2 regions of the Hathewaya histolytica genome follow, and region 1 is predicted to be linked to the other one. Evidence: a T-box and tRNA genes for the amino acid it is inferred to sense, from the RefSeq annotation. Region 1 holds a T-box; the other holds one or more tRNA genes.
What was found. The T-box of region 1 lies ahead of thrS (threonine--tRNA ligase). A T-box ahead of a tRNA ligase gene usually reads a tRNA of that ligase, here a tRNA-Thr.

Region 1 (7,986 bases):
TGAACTGGCTTAATTCTTTTAGGTTGTTTTAATATACTTTTTTCCATAAAACTATGCTTTATAAAATCTAAAAGATTTTATTTGTATAAATATAATATATTATACTCATACCTTATAGTAACTCTACATACTATAGCGCAAGCTAGCGCCTTATAAACTCACTCCTTTCATAAACTATATAGCTTATTTTCCTAAAAGAAAATGTAGAGAAGCTATCATAGTTATTTATATTTATTATTCCATTAATGTATAATTTTATTTTAATATATAACTTATATTCTACCACAAATTAATATTAAAAAAAACAAAAAAAAGCAGCCGTAGCTGCATTTAAATTTACTATTTAGATTCTAATTGTTTTTTTGAAACTTCTACTAATTCTGCAAAAGCTTTTGCATCATTAATAGCTATTTCTGAAAGCATTTTTCTATTTATATCTATTCCAGCTAATTTAATGCCGTTCATGAATCTTGAATAAGACATTCCGTTCATTCTTGCTGCAGCATTTATTCTAGCTATCCAAAGTTTTCTATAATCTCTTTTCTTTAACTTTCTGCCTATGAAAGCATTATTTAATGCTCTAATTACAGTTTCATTAGCTGTTCTAAATAACTTACTTCTTGAACCATAGTAACCTTTTGCAAGTTTTAATACTTTTTTATGTTTTTTACGAGCGTTTACAGCCTTTTTAACTCTTGCCATTTCACTACCTCCTTAAGTACACCTATTATAAATATGGTAATAATTTCTTCATTACTTTTTCTTGTGAATCAGAAACTAATGCAGATTTTCTTAAATTTCTTTTTGTTTTTGAAGACTTAGAAGTTAATAAATGACCTTTATAAGCCTTAGCTCTTTTTAACTTTCCAGTTCCTGTTTTCTTAAATCTCTTAGCTGCACCTCTATGAGTTTTCATTTTTGGCATAATCAATTCCTCCTTACTAAACTAGGTATTTATTTTTTAGGAGCTAAAATTAAAACCATATTTCTACCTTCTAATTTAGCAGGTTTTTCTACCACGCAAATTTCTTCAAGCTTAGAACGAAAAGTTTCTAAGATTTTTTGACCTACATGTGAATAAACCGCTTCTCTGCCCCTAAATCTAACTGTAACTTTAACTTTATCTCCATCTAGTAAAAACTTTCTAGCATTGTTAGCTTTTATTGTAATATCATGTTCTTCTATAGTTGGACTTAATCTAACTTCCTTTATGCTTATAACTTTTTGCTTTTTCTTAGCTTCTTTAATCTTTTTAGATTGTTCATAAACAAATTTGCCATAGTCCATAATCTTACATACTGGTGGGTTTGCACCCGGTGAAATTAGGACCAAGTCCTTTTCTCTATCTTCAGCTATTTTTAAAGCTTCTTTGGAGGACATTATTCCTAATTGCTCTCCATCATCAGATACAACTCTAATTTCCTTTTCATTGATTTCTTCATTTAAAAGTTGTTCCTTTTTATTTATACTAGCCACCTCCTGTGCCGTTTATAAATTTATATAAGAAAAGAGACGGCACATGCCGTCTCTTTTTATATACAAAAGTAAATACTTTGTAATCACTATATTATAACCTAACTAGCTATGCTGTTAGGTGAGAAACGACAATTCCTACTTAAATCAGCTATTAAATTTTAACAACAAGAATATTATATACCCTATTTAAAAAGTTGTCAATATATTATTGTGCTTTTATTTTAATTTCATCTTTTATCTTATTTATAAAGTCATTAACACTTATAGCCCCTAGGTCTCCCTCTTTTCTTGCTCTCACAGAAACTTTTCCTTCTTCCATTTCTTTATTTCCAAGAACAAGCATATAAGGAACCTTCTTTAATTGAGCTTCTCTAATTTTATATCCTATTTTTTCATTTCTTAGATCCAGCTCTACTCTTATTCCATTTTCCTTTAATTTCTCATATACTTCTTGTGCGTATGATTCTTGAGCATCTGTTATATTCATTATTTTAACTTGTACTGGTGCAAGCCATGTTGGGAATGCCCCTGCAAAATGTTCAATTAATATTCCTATAAATCTTTCCACACTGCCGAATATAACTCTATGAACCATTACAGGCCTATGTTTTTCTCCATCTGCTCCAACGTAAGATAAATCAAATCTTTCTGGCATTTGGAAATCTAACTGTATTGTAGCACATTGCCATGTTCTACCTAAGCAATCCTTAAGATGAATATCTATCTTAGGTCCATAGAAAGCACCATCCCCTTCATTAATTCTATAGTCTTTATCTATAGATTTTAGGGCATCTATTAAACTGTTTGTTGCAACATCCCAATCTTCATCGCTTCCCATAGAATCTTCTGGTCTTGTTGATACCTCTACAAAGTATTCAAAACCAAATACCTTATAAAACTCATCAACTAACTTCATAACACCTATTATTTCATCTCTTATTTGATCTTTAGTCATAAAAATGTGAGCATCATCTTGTGTAAAGCATCTTACTCTCATTAATCCATGAAGAGCTCCAGATAATTCATGTCTATGAACTAATCCTAATTCTGCAAGTCTTAGTGGGAATTCTTTATATGAATGTAGAGCACTCTTATATACCAAAATAGATCCCGGACAGTTCATTGGTTTAATTGCAAAGTCTTCATTATCTATTTTTGTAAAATACATATTGTCCTTGTAATGATCCCAATGCCCAGATTTATGCCACAAAGCTTCATTTAATATGATCGGTGTTTTTATTTCTTGGTAACCAGCCTTAGTGTGCATTTCTCTCCAATATTCTTCTAGAGAGTTTCTTAATACCATTCCCTTTGGATAGAAAAATGGGAATCCTGGTCCCTCTTCTAATAATCCAAATAGTTCTAACTCTTTACCTAACTTTCTATGATCTCTCTTTTTAGCCTCTTCTAATAAGTTTAAGTAGTCCTCTAATTCGCTCTTTTTAGTAAATGCAGTACCATATATTCTTTGGAGCATCTTATTATGTTCATCACCTCTCCAATATGCACCTGCAATGGAAAGCAATTTTACTGCTTTAACAATTTTAGTACTTGGCACATGAGGTCCTGCACACAAGTCTGTAAATTCTCCTTGAGTATAGAATGAAAGAACTTCATCTTCCGGAAGATCTTCTATTAATTCAACCTTATAATCTTCACCTTTTTCCTTCATTAATTTTAAAGCTTCATCTCTTGATAGAACGAATTTTTGTAATTCTAAATTCTCTTTAACTATGTTGCCCATTTCTTTTTCTATCTTTTCTAAAATTTCTGGAGTAAATGAGAATGGAGCGTCAAAGTCATAATAGAATCCATTATCTATAGCCGGTCCTATAGCAAGCTTAACTTCTGGATAAAGTCTTTTTACTGCCTGTGCTAAAATATGAGCTGCTGTATGTCTTAAAGTTTTTTGTCCTTCTGCATCTTGGAATGTTAATATTTCTAAAGCACAATCTTCATTTACTTCTGTCATTAATTCTGCCTTTTCTCCATTTATAAGGGCACCTAATGATTTTTTATATAATGCAGGGCTTATCTTCATTGCTATTTCACTTACTTTTGTACCTTTTTCACATTCAATTACCTTTCCATCTTTAAGTGTAACTTTAACCATATATTCTCCTCCTTAATTATCATTTCAAATTTAATGTTTATCATTTAATATTAATTATTAATTGTAAAATTATAAATAAAAAAACTCCTCCCAAAAATGGGACGAGTTAATCGCGATTCCACCCAAATTGATAGAATAAATTCTATCCACTCATAGCCCTTTAACGCTGGTAGCGTAAATATCTACTAAATTTCAATATTATACTCGGAGGTGGTTTTCAACAACTCTTATTCAGAAAGACTTTCAGCCAATGATCCTTCTTCTCTGAGAATAGAATTTTGTTTACTCTTCCTCGTCAGTGTATTTAAATTATTATATTTTTTCTTAATAAGAATTTTATTATAATTAAATACCTTTGTCAAGTATATATTATAACTTCATGCCATACTTATTTTTATTACAAAAAGAACATCCTCTACAAAATGCAACCCTCTCTAAAAAAACATCTTTAATAGTATTAATAAACTCCGTACATATACAATCTTCTCCGGAATGAATAACTATCCTTTTGGGTACATTTGTAATAAGTCCACTTATGATTATATCTTCCACACTAATACTTTCGTTAAATTTAGTATCCTCAAGTCCTTTTAAAATTTCATCTAAAATATCTTCTCCTCTTTTATTCTTTAAGGAGTATTTTCCACCTTCTTTAACTATTATATTAACTTCATCTATTTTACTTTCTTGTATATCGACAAAATACTTTAATAACCTTATAAATTCCTTATACTCTTTTTCACTTATATATTTTTGAATTATAGAATCTGCTAAGAAAGTCAAATCTTCTTTAATTTCTTTTTTTCTAAACCTCAAAAAACCATCTATATTTAAAATTTCATTCTCTTTTATACATTCTAAAATCTTTCTTATTATATCATTTTTTTTATTTATATACTGTATATCATTCTCCTGTAAAAGTAATTTTTGGGAACTTAATATTTTTTCTGTTTTATTTATAAGAAAATTAGTTTCGGAATTTTTTAAGAAAAAATATCTATCCCTAATATAATTCTCTAATTCACTTATACAAAATTCTGATACTATTATAGTGTACAATGACATACTTATATACATACATAAATTATTTCTCACACTTGAACTATTGTTTTCATCATCGCAATATATCTTGACAAAATGATCATTTTTAGACATCTCTTCACTTATACCTAAATGAATATCTTTTACTTTAAAATAATTTTTTATAAGACTTATTTCTTCTATAAAATCCATATGCTTTTCATCATATACTACTGTCAATATTAGCACTTCACCTCACTCCTTCAGATTTATTATGTGTGTTTTCTTAATGTATATTCAAAATTATATCCTCATTTATCGACAATTTATCCGCATAACCTTTATGGTATAATTGACTTATAAGGAGTGATTTATATTGAATTGTGTTTTTGTAGATAATAGAATCTTTCCAGAGGAATTAGAAAAATTAGAAACTTTAAATAAAAATATATTAAAAGTTCCTGAATTAGATATCCTATATCCCTCAATTAAAGGGCATCCAGATATACTTATTAATATTATAGATAATAAAAGTATTTTAGTTCATAAAGATATTCAAATGGATTTTATACAATTATTAGAAAGTAAAAATTTAAAAGTACTATATACAGAAAACTCTTTAGAAGCTACTTACCCTAAAGATATAATCATAAATGCACTATCTACAGAAGAATTTTTTATACATAATCTTAATTTTACTGATAAAACTCTCCTTAAAAAAAATATGCATAAAAAATTAATTTCTGTTAATCAGGGATATACAAAATGTTCTACTGCTTTAGTAAACAAAAATTCTATTATAACAAGTGACGTAACTATCGCTAAAAATTTAAAAGAAAATAATTTTAATGTGCTTTTGATACCACCAGGTGATATTATATTAGAAGGATTGAATTATGGGTTTATAGGTGGTACTTGTGGACTAGTAGAAGATAATGTATTAGCCTTTTATGGAGATTTAAATTATTACGCTTATGGAAGGGAAGTTTTAAAATTTTTAAAGGAATGTAAAGTAGAACCTCTATTCTTAAGAAAGAGCAAATTAATAGATAGAGGAAGTATTCTTTCAATATAAGTGAGAGATATTTAATGTATTTATCTATAAAAAAAGAGTTAGTAAATAAATTACTAACTCTTAGTTGGAGGCGCCACCCAGATTTGAACTGGGGATAAAGGTTTTGCAGACCTTTGCCTTACCACTTGGCCATAGCGCCATACTTATTAAGTAGATTTAATAATATTATATGTAATTAACTAAGTATTGTTACCCTTTATTTTAATAATTAAATATAATAAAAAAGTATAGGTTTTTATAAAATTATTCTTCATAATTTTTTTACCTATACTCTTTTTTTTTATAATTAACTTTTACAACTTCCCTAAAATTTCTTTTATATTACTAGGAGTAAATGTATAATTTTTACCACAAAATTGACATTTTATTTCTTCATTCTTTTCATCTTTAACTATCTCTTCTAGTTCGCCTTTACCTATACTTATTAAGGCTCTTTCAACCTTATCCCTGCTACAGTCACAAGTATACTTAGGTTCTATACTATCTAATATTTTAAGATCCATATCTTCAAATATATATTCTAATATTTCTTCTATACCTTTACCTGAAGCTATCATCTCAGTAACTGATGGTACTTCTTGTAGTCTATACATTAAAATATCAGCTAACATTTCATCAGCACCTGGCATCATTTGAATTATAAAACCACCAGCTGCCTTTATAGTCAGATCCTTTTCTACTAAAACACCTAAAGCTACAGCTGAAGGAGTTTGCTCTGAAACTGTAAAATAATAAGCTAAATCCTCACCTATTTCTCCTGTATATATCGGCACTCTACCCACATATGGTTCTTTAAGTCCCATATCTCTTATAACTATCAATTCACCATCTAATCCTATAGCCCCACCTACATCTAATTTTCCCTTAGAATTTTGTGGTAAATCTATAAGTGGATTTCCTATATATCCTTTTACGCCACCATTAGCATAAGCCGTAACTAGAACTCCTTTTGCACCACCACCGCCATCTATTTTTAAAGTTATTTTATCCTTATCTGATTTTTGCATTGCTCCCATTAACACTCCTGCAGTAAGCATTCTGCCTAATGCAGCACTCCCTGTAGGGCTTGTTCCATGAATCTTTACTGCTTCATTTACCATATCTGTAGTTATGGCACCTAATATTCTTATGTCTCCATTATGTGCAGTACCTCTAACTAATTTATCACTCATATTGTTCCTCCTTATAATTTATTTTTGTGCAACAAATAAAATTCTTTCACTATGATCTTTTATTGTAGCATTAGTATATCCATCTAGTTTTTCTCTCAAACTAAAACCTGCTTGTTTTAAAAGGTCTTCTATTTTTTTTTCATCATAAGCTTTTTCTTTATGACACTCATCAAATCTCTTATATAACTCTCCTTCTTTTATGAAAAAGGTTAAGTACATTTCTAATATATCATCTTCTAAATAATTTTCCCATATGTAAGTTACATCCCCAGAATCATAATTAAAAATATTATTTCCCATAACCTCTGTTAGTTTATAATAAGAATTTATATCAAATATAAAAAGAGCCTCCTCTTCTAAATGATTATAAACACCTTTAAAAAAGTTTAAAACCTCTTCCTCATTTAAAATATAATTTGTCCCATCTAAAGCACATGTAGCTAGATTAAATTTACGATTAATATTTAATTTACATATATTTTGACATATAAATTTCACTTTCTGTCGTCGTAACTTTTCTTCTGCCTTAGTTAACATATATGGTGAAAGGTCTACAGCCCAACAATTCTTAAAATTATTACTTAGATGAATAGTTAAATTTCCTGTTCCACAAGCTAAGTCTAAATAAGAACCTCTATTTACATTATATTTTTTGCATTTTTCCATTATGAAAGTAGCCCAACCTTCATAATCTATATCATTATTTATAAGTTCATCATATATATCTGATAACTCCCTATAACTATCCATATATTTTCTCCCTCTTCGTATATTATAGTTATATTATAAAATAAAACAGAAGTTTATCAAGTATATTTAATTTATATCAAAATTCTATAGATTAAAAAATATTAAAAGGCCATTTATATTATATAAATAGCCTTATACCATATCATCATTTTTAGGTAACTTCAAATTTCGTTTTTTTCTTGTCATTATACCGCCTATTCTACCTGTCTCTTCTGCTGTTAATCCTGCCCACCCATACTTATCAACCTTTTCTTTAAGTCCTAGTTCTTCTGCAATTTCATATTTTATTTTTTCTCGTAATTTTTCCATTTCGCTTAATTCTTTTTTTGATTTTAACTTTGATTTTATAACCTTTTTTAAAGGCGTTTTACCCATTTTTT
Region 2 (7,986 bases), 240 kb from region 1:
TAACTTGTGATAATCTTAAAGATAATTTGTGAGCAAGAGAAATAGGTAATGGCATATACTCTTCTGTTTCATTAGAAGCGTATCCAAACATCATACCTTGATCTCCAGCACCTATATCTTCTATAGCAGACTTTTCTCCTTCTCTAGCTTCTAGTGCCTCATCTACACCCATAGCTATATCAGAAGATTGTTCATCTATAGATGTTATAACAGAACATGTATCTGCATCAAATCCAAACTTAGCTCTTGTATATCCTATATCTTTAATTGTATTTCTAACAACTTTAGGTATATCAACATAACAATTAGTACTTACTTCTCCTACAACCATTACCATACCTGTAGTTACAACTGTCTCACAAGCTACCCTTCCTTGTGGATCTTTAGATAATATTTCATCCAAAATAGCATCTGAAATTTGGTCACATATTTTATCTGGATGCCCTTCAGTAACTGATTCTGACGTAAATAGTCTTCTCATTTTTAATCCTCCTAATAAAATTTAGCCATTATTTTATAATAAAAAAACCTCTTCCAAAATAAAGAAGAGGTAGCATTTACATGTACACACCTCTTATCTTGCAGAATATTCTGCAGGAATTGGCACCATAATGCTTTTAAGCATCGGTTGCCGGGTTTCATAGGGCCCTTTCCCTCCACCTCTCTTGATAAGAGCATCATATTCGATTTTAATTAAATGTTATCATGGAATTAAAAAAATGTCAATAAGAATTTATATTCATAAATCTATCTAATAATTTAAATTTATACTTAATTTTCACTACTACAAATATAGTATATAAAAGTAAAAGGACATACAACGTATGTCCTTTTGGTGGATGAAGATGGATTCGAACCATCGAAGCGAAACGCAACAGATTTACAGTCTGCCCCCTTTGGCCACTCGGGAACTCATCCAAGTATTCTATTATCAACATACATTTAAACATATTAGCTTTAATAAAATAATATATTACCATGTAATGTTAAAAGCTATTTAATTTTAAATTAAAATGGTGGATGAGGATGGATTCGAACCATCGAAGCGAGACGCAACAGATTTACAGTCTGCCCCCTTTGGCCACTCGGGAACTCATCCGAATATATGGAGCTGGCAATAGGACTTGAACCTACAACCTGCTGATTACAAGTCAGCTGCTCTACCAATTGAGCCATGCCAGCATATATAATTTTAATTTAAATTGGTGGATGAGGATGGATTCGAACCATCGAAGCGAGACGCAACAGATTTACAGTCTGCCCCCTTTGGCCACTCGGGAACTCATCCAATTTAAAAGCATTTTGTCGTGTTTTCCGACAAGGATTAGTATACATTTTTATTAACATTATTTCAAATATAATTAACTTCATATTTTAGAATTATATTCTTATTTCTTATTATTACTCATTTTATCTCTAATATACATATAATTTTATTCAAAATTCATTTTGTTTAGTATATATTCATACATTTTCCTATATTTATATATAGTATAATTTAATTTTTATTAGCTGGGGGTATGCATATTGTGTAAAGAATACATAAACTATAAAGAACCTTTAGGATACTATAAAATCGCAAATTCAATATTAAAATATATAGACGAGGATACAATGTTAATATGTATAGGAACAGATAAATGCATTGGTGATTCTTTTGGTCCTATAGTTGGAAGCTTACTAAAACAAAAAAAGTTTCCCTTACCAGTCTTCGGAACTCTAAATAATCCTATTCATGCCTTAAACATAAAAAATAGATTAGAAGAATTAAAAAAAGCTTATCCCAATAAAAAAATTATAGGTATAGATGCATGTCTTGGAGAAGAACAATATATAGGAAGTATTGCTATTAGAAACCATCCAATTTATCCTGGAAAAGGCGTTGGGAAATCACTTCCCGAAGTAGGTACTGCATCTATTGTCGGCATAGTTGATGTTAGTGAAAAAAATCAATTATTTTCTGCGAGAAATATACGCCTAAACTTCATATATAATATGGCTATTTTTTTATGCGATGCATTAATCCATTCCTATTATTTATATAGTTTACAAGCAAATAAAAAAATACAAGCTTAACATAGCTTGTATTTTTTTATTTATGACTTTAAGATTTTCCTAAATAATCTAAATACTTACCAGTTCCTAAAGCAACACAAGATACACTTTCTTCTGCTACATAAACTGGAACTTTGGTATGTTCTTGTACCAATTTATCTAAACCATTTAATAAAGCTCCGCCGCCAGTCATTACAATACCTTTATCAGCTATATCTGAAGCCAATTCTGGTGGTGTTTTTTCAAGCACTGAATGAGCACATTCAGCTATAGCTGAAACTGCCTCACTTAGAGCTTCTCTCATTTCGCTGGAAGTTACTTCAATATTTTTAGGTAAACCAGTTATCAAGTCCCTACCTCTTATCTCCATCTTTTTTTCCTCTACTTCATATGCACAACCAATATTAACTTTTAAGTCTTCAGCAGTTCTTTCTCCAATCATAAGCTTGTGCGTCTTTCTTATGTACTTAATTATAGCCTCATCAAACTCATCACCTGCAACCTTGATAGATTGTCTAACAACCATACCACCTAAAGAAATAACAGCAATATCAGTTGTTCCTCCTCCAATATCTATAACCATATTACCACTAGCTTTAGATATATCAAGTCCTGCTCCTATAGCTGCTGCAACAGGTTCTTCAATAAGTTCAATCATTTTAGCTCCTGCCATCCTTGCAGCATCCTTAACAGCTCTTCTTTCTACTTCTGTAGCTTCACAAGGAACACAAACTGCGACCCTTGGAGATGATGATTTTTTTCTACCACAAGCTTTACGTATAAAATGCTTAAGCATCTTTTCTGTCATATCGTAGTCAGATATAACTCCATCTTTTAATGGTCTTATAGCTACTATATTCCCTGGTGTTCTACCAATCATCTGTCTAGCTTCTTCACCAACTGCTAGTACCCTATCATTTGTTTTGTCAATTGCAACCACTGAAGGCTCTTTTAAAATTACACCTTTTCCCTTTATGTAGACTAAAACTGTAGCCGTACCTAAATCTATGCCCATATCAGTTCCCATTCCAAAAAAAAACATAGTTTTCACTCCTGCTCTTTGGTATATTAGTTTTAACAGTTAATATTTCTATATGAATAATCAAAATTCCTCTTTATAAAGATATTTTTTTTATCTTTTATTTTATTTTTTTCTAAAAAGTGAATTTATATAATATATTTAAAATAATATCATATCTTTATAAACTTTTTATAAATTTTTTATAAACTTTGGATAAATTATTATACCATAACAGTTTTGCATATGAAATAGGGATTTAGCTAATACTTTTATACTTTAATTGAGTCGCCTTTCCACCACGTATATGTCTCTCTGACTTATTCACTTCTAAAATATACTTAGCTTCGTCTGCAATTTGAGGATTAATTTTAGGTAATCTTTCAGTCATATCTTTGTGTATAGTACTTTTACTTACTCCAAATACTTTTGCAGTTTTTCTTATAGTTGATTTCGATTCTATTATATATTTAGCAACTTCTAAAACTCTTTCCTCTATATAATCCTTCAACAATAATACCTCCTTAAAATAACTTTAATATTATAAAATAGCCACTTTGCAAAAAAGCGGCTATTTTATTTGAAAGACTATTTTATAAATTTAGCTGGGTTTATATACTTATTTTCATAGTCTAAATCTTTAAAATTGCCATTTCCTTGTAACATAGCAAAATGTAAATGTCCTGCTTCTTTCTTATCATCACTTTTAGAAGCTCTTAATGTAGTATTTCCTACTTTTCCTATTTCTTGTCCTTGTTTTACTTTGTCACCTTTTTTAACAGAAAGTTTTCCATCTAAGTTAGAATAGATTGTTTTGAATCCGTTTTTATGATCAACTACAACCATATATCCATTTCCTTTTGGATTATCTCCTATAGTTTCAATAACTCCATTTGCCGCAACTTTTACAGAAGTTCCAATCTTAGCTGCTATATTTACACCAAGATTTGTTTTATATGTTTTAGTCTTCTCGTCACTAAATTCTTGTGATAATACTGGAACTTCAGAATATTCTTGTAGTACTTTACCCTCTACAGGCTTTGTAAACTTCATATCCACATTGTTGGATACTGATGCAGTATTGCCTTTTGAGTTTAACTTCTTACCACTTTTATAAACCTTAACATCAGGTTTTTCTTTATTATTTTGAGCTACTTTATTTTTTTCTCTTTCTACTAACAGTGCATTATCCGGTTTATCACTTTTTGTTTTAGTATCTTTACTAACTATATTCTTAGTAGCCTCTTTCTTGTTTGTTGCAACTTTCCTTGAATTAATTGTTATAGCTGCAATTGCAGCAACTATACATAAGGAAACAAATAGAATTACGTAAAAACTCTCTTTCTTTAGAAATTTTCCAAAGCTTCTTTGTGAATCATGAGTATTATTTGCTTTATTATCCATTAATAAGCACCTCCTGTTAGTAATTTTGTCCATTAAAACGTAAATAATACATGTTTAGAATAAAAATATTTATATATATTTATATTTATTATTAGACATAATGTGACAATATGTTATTTGGTCAAAAAAATATCCTAAAAGTTTATTGATAGCTATAAGGCTTTACCAATAAAAACTTTTAGGATCTTAAATAGTTTACTATTTATATTTTAACTTTGTTATACTAGTACCACTATAATAATGGTTTAATATCTCATTATATTTTTTACCCTCTTTTGCCATGACACTTGCTCCCCATTGACTCATACCAACACCATGTCCATACCCTTTGCAAGAAAATTTAATATGATTTCCTTGAAAACTTACTTTAAAATTCGAAGAAGTAAGTCCCATTATACTTCTTACAACTTTTCCTGTAGTAACTGTATTTCCTATTTTAATTTGTGATATACTTCCGGCATTACTCCTACTAATAATTTGTATATTTTGTTCAATATTATTACTGTCTATTTTTAAATTAGGAAACTTTGTTTTCATTGAATTTATAAATTCATTTTTTGAAAAACTAAACTCCTTCTTAAATTTAGGTGCTATTTCTTCTCCTGGACTTTCAACACTTTTCAAATACGGGGCACCCTTTGCAAATACATCCTCTGAGTTTTCTGTATTTCCGCTACTCACGGCAAAATAATATGGATTCATAACTAACTCATCGTTATAACTTAGCACTTCCCCCTTTGTGTCTTTTACCGCTTGTTCAACTTTTTTATATAACTCAAGTCTTTGAGATTTAGGCCAAGAATTTAGCCTTTTTTCTTTATTTATGTATGCCTGACAGTGAACAGTATCACAAAGGTCAGCATTTTGGTTAAGATTACACCCTCCTTTAAATATGCTTTTTAAATGTGCTACCGTATATGTTCTCGCTGCAACTGCTTGTGCTTTTAAAGCCTCTTCCCCAAAATTAGCTGGCATTTCCGCCGAAACTACCCCAATAATATAATCTTCAATATCTAACTGAACCACCTTTTTATCCTTTGATAAATATATATTAACTTTGGAATCTATTTTATTTTTTAATATTTCTTTCTTTTCATTTTTCTCATCTTTTGAATTGGTACTTTTGCTTTCAACCTTAGGAACACTCTCATTTTTCTGAACTACTTTACTATCATTTCCCTTATTTTTACCCATTATGGTTACTGAAAGTATTATTATAAATAAATTAAATATAATAAATCCTACTAATATATCTTTTAATTTAAAGGATACAATTACCTTTCTCATTTTATCACCTCTTGTGAAAAATTATATGTTATATAGAATATTTTATTATAGAATATTTTATTTATTCCTAATTATTTCAAGTTCAAATAATAATATATAAAAAAACCTAAAAGAAAATTTTATAAATAAGTTTCTTTTAGGTAAAAGTTTAATTTTATTCTTTTATTCTTTTAATATCTGCGCCTAACTCCTTAAATCTTTTTTCTATATCTACATAACCTCTATCTATATGATAGACATCCGATATCTTAGTCTCACCCTCTGCTATAAGACCTGCTAATATCATTGCTGCACCAGCTCTGAGATCTGTAGCCTTTACTTCCGCACCTGTTAATTTATCTACCCCTTGTATTATAGCACTTCTTCCATCTATCTTTATATTAGCACCCATCCTACTTAGTTCAGCTGCATGCATAAATCTATTTTCAAAAATTGTTTCTGTTATAACACTGGTTCCTCTAATTACACTTAATAATGAAGTTATTTGAGATTGCATATCTGTAGGGAATCCAGGGTATGGCATAGTCTTAATATTCGTAGGTGTAAGAATTCTCCTACCATCCACTTTCATAGTATCCCCTTTAATTAAAATATCCACTCCCATTTCCCTAAGCTTCGCTATTACGGGTTTTAAATGTTCTTCCTTTATACCTTTTATGTTAATTAAACTATTCGTAATAGCAGCCGCTATCATAAAAGTTCCCGCTTCTATTCTGTCATATATGGGCGTGTATTCTATTCCTTTTAATTCTTTTACTCCTGCAATTTTTATTGTATCAGTTCCTACTCCTTCAATTTTGGCACCCATTTTTATTAAACAATTAGCTAAGTCTTCTATTTCAGGCTCTTCGGCACAATTTCCTATAATTGTATCACCTTCTGCTAAGGTAGCTGCCATCATAATATTTTCTGTTGCACCTACTGAGGGAAAATCTAAATATATATTAGATCCTACTAATTTTCTAGCCTTAGCTTCTACATATCCATGTCCTATATTTATATCTGCTCCTAAAGCTGCTAACCCCTTTAAATGTAAGTCGATAGGTCTTGTACCAATATTACATCCTCCTGGTAATGAAAGTTTGAATTTTCCAAACCTCGCGAGCATAGCTCCCATAATCAAAAAGGACGCTCTCATTTTTCTTACTAATTCATCGGACGGTTGTACTGCCTTTAAATCACTGCTATCAATTATAATTTCTCTACTTATTTCATCTATGTGAACTTTTCCGTTAATTGACTTTAAAACTTCTGAAAGAACAATTACATCTTCAAGCATTGGCAAATTTTTAATAGTATTCTTCTCTCCATTTAAAATACATGCTGCCATAATAGGTAATACAGCATTTTTAGCAGAATTAATTTCTACGATTCCCTTAAGTTCTTTCCCACCTTTTACAATAATCTTGTCCATAACTATCCTCCACTCTTTATTAGTTTCTCTAATAAGAAATAAAAATTTCTGGGTCACCTATTACTAAATAATTTGCTGTATCATAGGAAGAAAAAACATAATAATATTCCTCTTCTACTTTATTTGATACTTTTGTACTATAGGCATTGCTAAGTTTAATTGTTTCTAATATATATCCTTTATTATTTAAATTATCTTCTACTTTATTTTTTTCAGTTTCTATTTCTATATTATTTTTTAATTTTGCTTTGATATTAAAATTTATTTTAATATTGGACTTTATAGAGCTTAAGGATTTCTCAATCTTCTGTACTAATTTATTAATTTTTTCTTCATTATAACCTTTCATAGATATGAATAAGTTAAATGAATACTTACTATCATAATTAATATACAAGTTTGCTGCTTCTAAATTTTCATAAAGATCATTAAATCTACTTTCCTTCAAATAAATATCTTCTTGTGAAAGGATATCTTTAATTTCATTCTTATATTTTTTTATTTTATCTTTATTTCCAAAAGTCCCTTTTATAGATACATAGGTTGTAATATCTTCTGAAGTTATACTAGATAAAATTTCATTATTAAAACTATTCACATTTGTACTGTAGCAAATTAAGGATTTATAATTAATTATAATTAAAAATGTTATTATTAATAAAGATAATTTTTTAGTCTTCATAATTAAACCTCTTTAAATTTTATTTATATCTTAATCATTTACACTTTTTCACATTTTATACTTATAGATTTAAAATAAAGACTTTGTATTATATATTATAATATAAATATTCATAGTAAAATGTTC

Region 2: it has a tRNA-Thr gene. The T-box ahead of thrS (threonine--tRNA ligase) is inferred to sense a tRNA for this amino acid. The anticodon was not compared.

Annotation. Positions count from the first base shown of each region.
Region 1 covers NZ_LR590481.1:2,001,798-2,009,783, forward strand. The annotation lists gene FGL08_RS09715 (TrkH family potassium uptake protein) at 1-47, opposite strand, end outside; gene rplT (50S ribosomal protein L20) at 340-702, opposite strand; gene rpmI (50S ribosomal protein L35) at 728-925, opposite strand; gene infC (translation initiation factor IF-3) at 955-1,467, opposite strand; gene thrS (threonine--tRNA ligase) at 1,682-3,589, opposite strand; T-box leader at 3,684-3,897, opposite strand; gene ytxC (putative sporulation protein YtxC) at 3,959-4,858, opposite strand; gene FGL08_RS09745 (DUF6873 family GME fold protein) at 4,986-5,684, shown strand; tRNA gene FGL08_RS09750 (tRNA-Cys) at 5,750-5,823, opposite strand; gene hslO (Hsp33 family molecular chaperone HslO) at 5,978-6,856, opposite strand; gene FGL08_RS09760 (class I SAM-dependent DNA methyltransferase) at 6,875-7,606, opposite strand; gene FGL08_RS09765 (alpha/beta-type small acid-soluble spore protein) at 7,739-7,981, opposite strand.
Region 2 covers NZ_LR590481.1:2,245,652-2,253,637, forward strand. The annotation lists gene metK (methionine adenosyltransferase) at 1-481, opposite strand, end outside; SAM riboswitch class I at 572-675, opposite strand; tRNA gene FGL08_RS10775 (tRNA-Tyr) at 834-918, opposite strand; tRNA gene FGL08_RS10780 (tRNA-Tyr) at 1,015-1,099, opposite strand; tRNA gene FGL08_RS10785 (tRNA-Thr) at 1,107-1,182, opposite strand; tRNA gene FGL08_RS10790 (tRNA-Tyr) at 1,204-1,288, opposite strand; gene yyaC (spore protease YyaC) at 1,528-2,076, shown strand; gene FGL08_RS10800 (rod shape-determining protein) at 2,105-3,097, opposite strand; gene spoIIID (sporulation transcriptional regulator SpoIIID) at 3,333-3,584, opposite strand; gene FGL08_RS10810 (M23 family metallopeptidase) at 3,662-4,477, opposite strand; gene spoIID (stage II sporulation protein D) at 4,676-5,764, opposite strand; gene murA (UDP-N-acetylglucosamine 1-carboxyvinyltransferase) at 5,919-7,178, opposite strand; gene FGL08_RS10825 (hypothetical protein) at 7,207-7,860, opposite strand.